DNA from 2 places in the Chryseobacterium nakagawai genome. Region 2 is predicted to be linked to the other one. Evidence: riboswitches for the same ligand, from Rfam matches in the RefSeq annotation. Region 2 holds a riboswitch; the other holds the start of a gene.
What was found. Region 2 has a riboswitch for cobalamin ahead of metE (5-methyltetrahydropteroyltriglutamate--homocysteine S-methyltransferase). Riboswitches for the same ligand answer to the same signal wherever they lie in the genome.
Positions count from the first base shown of each region.

Region 1: another riboswitch for cobalamin. It lies ahead of prpB (methylisocitrate lyase); the one in region 2 lies ahead of metE (5-methyltetrahydropteroyltriglutamate--homocysteine S-methyltransferase).

Region 1 covers NZ_LR134386.1:3,960,642-3,964,886, reverse strand. The annotation lists gene EL260_RS17895 (bifunctional 2-methylcitrate dehydratase/aconitate hydratase) at 1-440, opposite strand, end outside; gene prpC (bifunctional 2-methylcitrate synthase/citrate synthase) at 475-1,629, opposite strand; gene prpB (methylisocitrate lyase) at 1,616-2,527, opposite strand; cobalamin riboswitch at 2,969-3,162, opposite strand; gene EL260_RS17880 (helix-turn-helix transcriptional regulator) at 3,506-4,245, opposite strand, start outside.
Region 2 covers NZ_LR134386.1:3,115,073-3,119,317, forward strand. The annotation lists gene EL260_RS14055 (Lrp/AsnC family transcriptional regulator) at 136-597, opposite strand; cobalamin riboswitch at 787-972, shown strand; gene metE (5-methyltetrahydropteroyltriglutamate--homocysteine S-methyltransferase) at 1,148-3,451, shown strand; gene EL260_RS14065 (GNAT family N-acetyltransferase) at 3,532-3,954, opposite strand; gene EL260_RS14070 (Crp/Fnr family transcriptional regulator) at 4,014-4,245, opposite strand, start outside.

The DNA of each region.
Region 1 (4,245 bases), 850 kb from region 2:
GCTTCCAATACCTGCTTCATTTTTAAAGGCGCTTTTCCTTCCGCAATATTGGTTCTTGATAACCAGTCTGCTGTTGCTAAAATTCCACCCAGGTTATCTGACGGATGTCCCCATTCAGCAGCCAGCCATGTATCATTAAAATCTAGCCAACGGATAATAGCTCCGATATTGAAAGCAGCCTGCACAGGATCTAATTGAAATTGTGTTCCCGGAACCTTCGCACCATTAGGAACAATTGTTCCTTTCACGATAGGGCCTAAAAGTTTTGTACAAGCTGGATAAGTTAGAGCTTCCAGACCACATCCGATGGTGTCCAGAAGACAATAATGAGCGGTCTTCCAGGCTAAATCGTTTTTAATTTCGTAGTCTAATACATAATCTGCAATATCTACTAATACTTGATCCGGTTGTGGTCTTTCATTTGAAATGTGTGATGACATCTTTGTTTTATAGTTTTATTATTAGGTAATTTGTTTATTTTCTGTCTTGTAGAGAAACGTATTCTTTATTTTCCGGGCCTGTATAATTGGCACTTGGACGAATGATTTTTCCATCCTGTCTCTGTTCAATAATGTGAGCGCTCCATCCTGTCACTCTGGAAATAACGAACAGTGGAGTAAACATAAGGGTTGGTACTCCCATTAAATGGTAAGATACCGCAGAGAACCAATCCAGGTTCGGGAACATTTTCTTTTCTTCCCACATCACGGTTTCTAACCTTTCAGCGATATTATACAACAGCATATCTCCAGCCTCTTCTGAAAGTTCTTTGGCTACTTTTTTAATGACTACGTTTCTAGGGTCTGAAATTGTATAAACAGGGTGTCCAAATCCGATAATTACCTCTTTGTTAGCAATACGCTGGCGAATATCAGCTTCAGCTTCGTCCGGTGAGTTGTAACGGCTTTGGATTTCGAAGGCCACTTCATTGGCTCCTCCATGTTTTGGTCCTCTTAAAGCACCGATAGCTCCTGTGATACATGAATAAAAATCTGATGCCGTTCCGGCAATAACACGAGCGGTGAATGTAGAAGCATTAAATTCATGTTCCGCATAAAGGTTAAGCGATATTTCCATGGCTTTTACCCAGGAATCAGGAGCTTTTTTACCATGTAAAAGGTGAAGGAAATGCCCGCCAATCGTATCATCATCTGTTTCTACATTGATTTCCTTACCATTGTGGGTGTAGTGATACCAGTACAAAAGTCCGGAACTGAATGAAGCTAATAATTTATCAGCAATATCTCTTGCTCCTGCCACATTGTGATCATCTTTTTCAGGCTGAATACTTCCAATAGCGGATACCATAGAACGCATGACATCCATGGGATGAGCCGCTGCAGGAATACTCTTTAAAATATTTCTTACAGAATGCGGAAGCCCTCGAAGGGATTTTAATTTGGCTTTATAATTTTTCAACTGAGCTCCTGTAGGCAGCTGACCATAGATCAAAAGATAAGCTACTTCTTCAAATTCTGCTTTCTCTGCCAGATCCAGAATATCATATCCTCTGTAATGAAGATCATTTCCACTTTTTCCTACGCTGCAAAGCGCGGTGTTACCTGCTGCTACTCCTGAAAGGGCTACGCTTTTCTTAGGCTTGAATGTTGGTTCGCTATTCGTTGACATTACTAATATTTTGTTTAAAAAGGTTATCTAATTTTTGTTCATAGTCATGGTATCCAATGCTTTGGTAGAGTTCTTCTCTGGTTTGCATTGTGTCTAATACATGGGCCTGAGTTCCATCTTTACGAATGTGCTCATATACATTCAACGCGGCTTTATTGGCAGCACGGAAGGCTGAAAGAGGGTAGAGGATCAATCCTACTCCTGCGTTTTTCAATTCATCAACCGTGTATAGATTGATCATTCCAAATTCGGTTATATTAGCCAATACAGGGATTCCTGTAGCATCTACAAATTTTTGATAGAAGCTTAAATCGGGAACGGCTTCTGCGAAAATGAAATCAGCCCCGGCTTCTTTATAAGCCGCTGCTCTTTCTAAGGTTTTTTCCAATCCTTCATTGGCAAAGGCATCTGTTCTGGCTCCGATTACGAAGTTTTCGTCGGTACGCGCGTCAGCAGCAGCCTTCAATCGGTCTACCATTTCTTCTTGGCTTACAATTTCTTTTCCTGGACGATGACCACAACGTTTTGCTCCTACCTGATCTTCAATATGCAGAGCAGCAGCTCCTGCTTTGATTAATGACTTTACCGTTCTGGCGACATTAAACGCTGATGGGCCAAAACCTGTATCTACATCTACCAATAAAGGCAAATCACAAACATTGGTAATACGCTGAATGTCTATTAATACATCTTCCAGCGTGGTAATTCCAAGATCCGGAACTCCTAAAGATCCGGCAGCAACACCGCCTCCCGAAAGATAAATGGCATTAAAGCCTGCTTGTTGAGCCAATAATGCATGATTGGCATTGATGGCTCCTACAATCTGAAGAGGACTTTCTTTGTGCATGGCCTCCCGGAACTGAGCACCGGGGGACTTCCAGTTTTCATTTTTAGTCATTTTAATATGTATTGTTTAGTTGAAATTTGTGCGATAAGAAAGAAGAGTTGCTATGCTGCTGCTGTGCGGTAAAAAGAAAATGATCTGAAGAAATCAGATGCGTTGTTGATGAGCATGAAGCTTGAGGTTGTTGTGAAACTCTGCAGCATGAGAACTTTGTGATAGATCTCTTGCCCATGGATGCATAATCGTGATTGGCTTGGTACATTTTTAACTTTTTACATAGATTAAACCCAATAAAAAGTTCTTGATAAACTTCACGATGTTTTGTGAGAAAGAAAAATTATGGAAAGGGGACACGGATGAGTTATAGACCTACAGAATAAGCACACGCTATTCTGCCAGTATCTACCTCAAAAATGAGATCAGTAGATAAACAATATTATCACACAATTATCCATACCGTATCATACCTGACTATAAGCTTCAGATCGCGAAAGCATCGTCACTACGAAATAGGCAGGTCTCCTGACTTGTAACAGTTTTTATCATCCTTCCCATATACCGGAGTATACAGTGGATATTGATTTGATAAAAACCTTTAGTTGTTACTTACAGTTGCGCGACAGTTCGTGATTTACACACGATTCCCTTTTAATACACCGCTAAGTGTAACCAATTTCGGTTGATAAAGAAGGTGTTAAGAACTCCTTGGTGGTAAATATAGCCATTTTATGAGAACGACAAAATATTTTATGTAAACAATAATTAATTTTGGATAATTAATTGATAATGTTTGTTTTGTGAATCTTTGTTTTTTGGTGATATGATAAAAATCAGTCTTTTTGTAGTGTTTTCTTATTACCAAATCATTAACAAATAAGGCTGAATGTTACATGAAATAAAATAAAAGATGTGTTTTTATGGCTACTTTTTATATTTGAAAATAGTGGAGTTAAGTCTTATAGCGAAGGGTGAGCACTAAGGGATGATTTTATGAATTTTAACGGGTGAATTAAGTTGAGATTATTGATGAATTTAGTGAGTTATACCATTGGCGTTCCTAAGTTTACTAGGAATTAAATTATACTTTCTCTTAAATGCTGCTGAAAAATGTCTCGGATTTTTGTACCCGATAATTTCAGAAATTTCATTAATATTCAAATCTCCTTCAAGAAGCATTTTTTTTGCCTGTTCCATCTTTGTATCATTCCAGAAATTAAAAACGGTAGTTCCAAACAGTTCCTTAAAGCCTTTTTTTAATGTAAATTCATTGGTCCCTACTTGATGAGCAAGGTCTATTAATGAACAGTTTTGGTCAAGATTGTTAATGATAAAATCTCTCACCGCATATATTTTCTCTTCATCTTTTTTAAGAAGGGATGAAGATTTGCTGTTAAAAAGCTGTTCCAACTGTAAAAGGAGAAGTTCTGCCACTTTTGCTTCAAGATAGATTCTTTTAAAAACACCTTTTCGGTCACAATGGATGATGTCATTCAGAAGTTGATACATTTCCAGACTGATCCGGTTATGATCCGGGTTGATAAGACACGAATGCTGTTTTTCAATGGCATTCCTGAATGTATTGAAGAGTTCAGAATCTTCTGGAAGAAATTTTTTAAAGAAGGCAGGGGCTAAATTGATTTCCAGGATCTGCATTTCATGACCGTCAAATTCCATCTGGCCAGACATCTGATGGGCATAAATAATGTTGTGCTGATAACTCTCAAAACATACTTTATAACCAAAATTATCTGAAAGAGCTGCACTTTTGCCCT
Region 2 (4,245 bases):
TTTCCCAAGTAGGAATATGTCATTGCATCAAACCCTTTAGGTAGAACTATAAATCTGGAGATTCTACACAAAATGAATCTCAATAACCAAGAGGTTTTTCAATTCATACAGATAAACAAACCATACTTTTCTACTTTACAGAGTCAGTCCATGGTTGTTCTTTACTTCAGCCATTACAAATGTGCTATGGGTACTCCCTATAGAATCTACAGAGCCTAGCTTATTGAATACAAAATCCTGATAGTGTTTCATATCCCGAACCTGAACCTTTAATAAAAAATCAAAATCTCCGGAAATATTGTAACATTCTGCAACTTCCTGAATTTCCAGAATTTCTTTTACAAAATCATAACCCACGGACCGATCATGAATTTTTAATTTGATCTGACAAAACACCGTAAATCCACGATTAAGCTTTTCTGCATCCAGAACTGCAGCATATCTTTTCACGAAACCTTCCTGCTCAAGCCTTTTTACCCGCTCAAAAACAGGAGACGGAGATAGATTAACTTCCTTTGCCAGCTCTTTAACTGTCAGTTTTGCATTGTTCTGAAGCAGTTTCAAGAGTTTTAAATCCTTATCATCGAGTTGTTCCACAGAATATTATTCTTTTAGAGTTTAAAATCATTCAAATTTACAGAATTATATTCTTTATAATACCATTTAAAAAGTTTAATTAACCTAATAATTTACTTTTAATTGCTATTATATTCTGTTTTAATAATTTTACACAAAATTAAAATCTTTTATCAGACTTGATATTGATAAAAGATCAGTTCTTTACAATCTTCATCAAACAGGAAAGGTTTTACTTAAGGTAAATTAATAGGGAATCGTGTGAAAATCACGAGCTGTCGCGCAACTGTAAGTAACACACCAAAGGTTTCTGTACTTGGATATCCACTGCCAAAAGCGGGAAGGATGACAGAAACCGTTACAAGTCAGGAGACCTGCCTTTACTGAATTGACAATGCTTTCGCGATCTGAAGCTTTTGAGTCATACAGATGATATATTGCAGTACATTTTATCTCCGGATGAAGTAGTACCATGCACTTGTATCATTGATTTCAAATTTTTCTATCCCAGCCAAGCATTCCGAAGCATGAAAAGAGCATTTAAAATAAGTTTAATTTAAAATTTGTAAAAATGCAAACTCACATTTTGGGCTATCCGCGTATTGGTAGCAAAAGAGAACTTAAAAAAGCCTGCGAACAATATTGGTCAGGTAAAATTGTTTTGGAAGAACTTCTTACCGTAGGAAGAGCCATCTGCAGTCAAAACTGGAACCTTCAGAAAGAAGCCGGAATTGATCTTATTCCATGTAATGATTTCTCTTATTACGATCAGGTTCTGGATATGAGTCTGGTAGTAGGTGCTATTCCAACGCGCTATCATGAAGTAGCCCTTAAAAAAAATAATTCTGAATTGGATCTTTATTTTGCCATGGCAAGAGGATACCAGAAAGATGAATTAGATATCACAGCCATGGAAATGACCAAATGGTTTGATACCAATTATCACTACATCGTTCCTGAATTTTATAAAAACCAGCAATTCAAACTTACTTCAGATAAGATTTTCAATGAATTTGCAGGCGCCAAACAGGCGGGAATCAATGCAAAACCTGTGATTATCGGTCTCGTTTCTTATCTGCTTTTAGGAAAAGAGAAGGAAGAAGGATTTGATAAACTGGATCTTGCCCACAATCTTCTTCCGGTCTATGTTGAGATTATCTCAAAACTACAAAGTCAAGGTGCTCAATGGATTCAGTTTGATGAACCCTTTTTAGCATTAGATATCAATGAAAAAGCAAAAGAAGTCTATACTTTTGTATATGCTGAACTTAAAAGACAGTTTCCAAAGCTTACATTCATTGTAACCACTTATTTTGAAGGATTAAAGAATAATTTAGCTCTTGCTACATCATTACCTGTAAATGTTCTGCATCTTGATCTGGTAAGAAATCCTGAACAACTTGAAGATGTTCTTCATTCTATTCCTGAACATCTGAGCTTATCTCTTGGAATCGTAGACGGCAGAAATATCTGGAAAAATGATTACAAAAAATCTTTATCCTTTATCAAAAAAGCAACTGAAACACTTGGATCTGAAAGAATTTTAATCGCTCCGTCATGCTCCCTGCTTCATTCACCATGTGATTTAGACTTTGAAACCAGTCTTAATGCTGAAATCAAAAACTGGCTCGCTTTCGCGAAACAAAAAGTAAAAGAAGTGGTTACCCTGAAAGAATTAGCTTCAGAAACTTCTGATGAGAATATTCTTCAGGATTTTGAAGAAAATAAAAAAGCGGTTTCAGATAGAAAAACATCTTCATTGATTCATAATGAAAATGTAAAACTTAGAGCGAATGCTGTGACTGGGAAAGATTCACAAAGAAAAAATTCATTCCATATCCGCAAAGAAGAGCAACAAAAGGCATTGCAGCTTCCTTTATTCCCCACTACAACCATCGGATCATTTCCACAGACAGCAGAAGTGAGAACCTGGAGAGCGAAATTTAAAAAAGGAGAACTAACGGCAGAACAATACGATGCTTTATTAAAAGAAGAAACCCAAAGAACCATTCGTTGGCAGGAAAGTATCGGAATAGACGTTCTTGTACATGGAGAATATGAGCGTAATGATATGGTGGAATATTTCGGAGAGCAACTGAATGGATTTACCTTTACTAAAAACGGCTGGGTACAAAGCTATGGAAGCCGTTGCGTAAAACCTCCGATCATCTTCGGAGATGTTTCCAGACCTGAACCTATGACCGTATACTGGTCTCAATATGCTCAGTCACAAACCAATCAATGGGTAAAAGGAATGTTAACAGGTCCTGTAACCATATTACAATGGTCATTTGTACGAGATGATCAGCCCCGTTCTGAAACTTGTAAACAGATTGCTCTTGCCATTCGTGATGAAGTTCAGGATCTTGAAAAGGCAGGGATCAGAATTATTCAGATTGATGAACCCGCTATCCGCGAAGGTCTTCCGTTACGAAAAACAGACTGGCAAAATTACCTTAAATGGGCAGTAGAAGCATTTAAAATATCAGCAAGTGGAGTAGAAGATGCTACCCAGATTCATACTCACATGTGCTATTCGGAATTTAATGATATCATTAAGAATATTGCAGATATGGATGCCGACGTGATTACAATAGAGTGTTCAAGATCACAAATGGAGCTTCTACATGCTTTTGCAGATTTCAAATATCCTAATGAGATCGGTCCCGGAGTTTATGACATTCATTCTCCGAGAGTTCCTTCGAAAGAAGAAATGATTGAACTGCTGAAAAAAGCTCAGGATGTAATTCCTGCCAGTCAGCTTTGGGTCAATCCGGATTGTGGATTAAAAACCAGACATTGGGAAGAAACGGAAAAAGCGTTAATTGCTATGGTTGCTGCTGCTAAAGAAGCGTCTGTAGAATATGCATCTTAACTATTTTTCAACCTCATAGAAAATCAAAAAAGCATCCGATTTGGATGCTTTTTGGTTATCATATAAATTCTTTTACCAAATTATAATCCCATGTGTAAAATAGGATATTCTTTACCCTGATTATCTAATGCTGATCTATCAAGAACACGGAATCCGATATATTGGTAAAAGCCCACGGCCTGAGCATTTTGTTCATTCACATCTACTTTACTTACGTTTAGATGATTGATTCCATACTGAATCAGTTTTTTACCAACCCCTTTACCACGATAATCGTTATGAATAAACAGCATTTCAAGATTTCCTTCAGCAATTCCCATAAATCCAACTAAAGTTCCATTTTCTTCAAACCCTAATAAAGTAACATGTTCAAAATAACCGGGAATTTCTTTTTTATAATAATTAAAATCTTCCTCTTTCAGAAAATCATGGGTATTGAGTACAGAACTTTCCCAGATTTTCATTAGCAAAGGATAATCTCTTTCATGTATTTCTCTTATCATAGTCATAAATTTTGAGTAGCAAAAATCGTATTTTTTACCTCTCAACCACTGAACCTGGGTTAAAAAATCCGTTTGCGTATTCTGCTTAAAGCTTGTGGAGTAATCCCTAAATAGGAAGCAATATCCTTTAATGGAATACAATTGAACGTACTTCCAAATTCTTCCATCATCTGTAAATAATACTGTTCGGGAGTGTATTTTATCAGGTCGATATTTCTACTTAAAAGCTTATTCAACAATCTGGCTGTTAAATCTTCAAAGGCTGTTTTCAAACCGGGAATCGCATCGTAA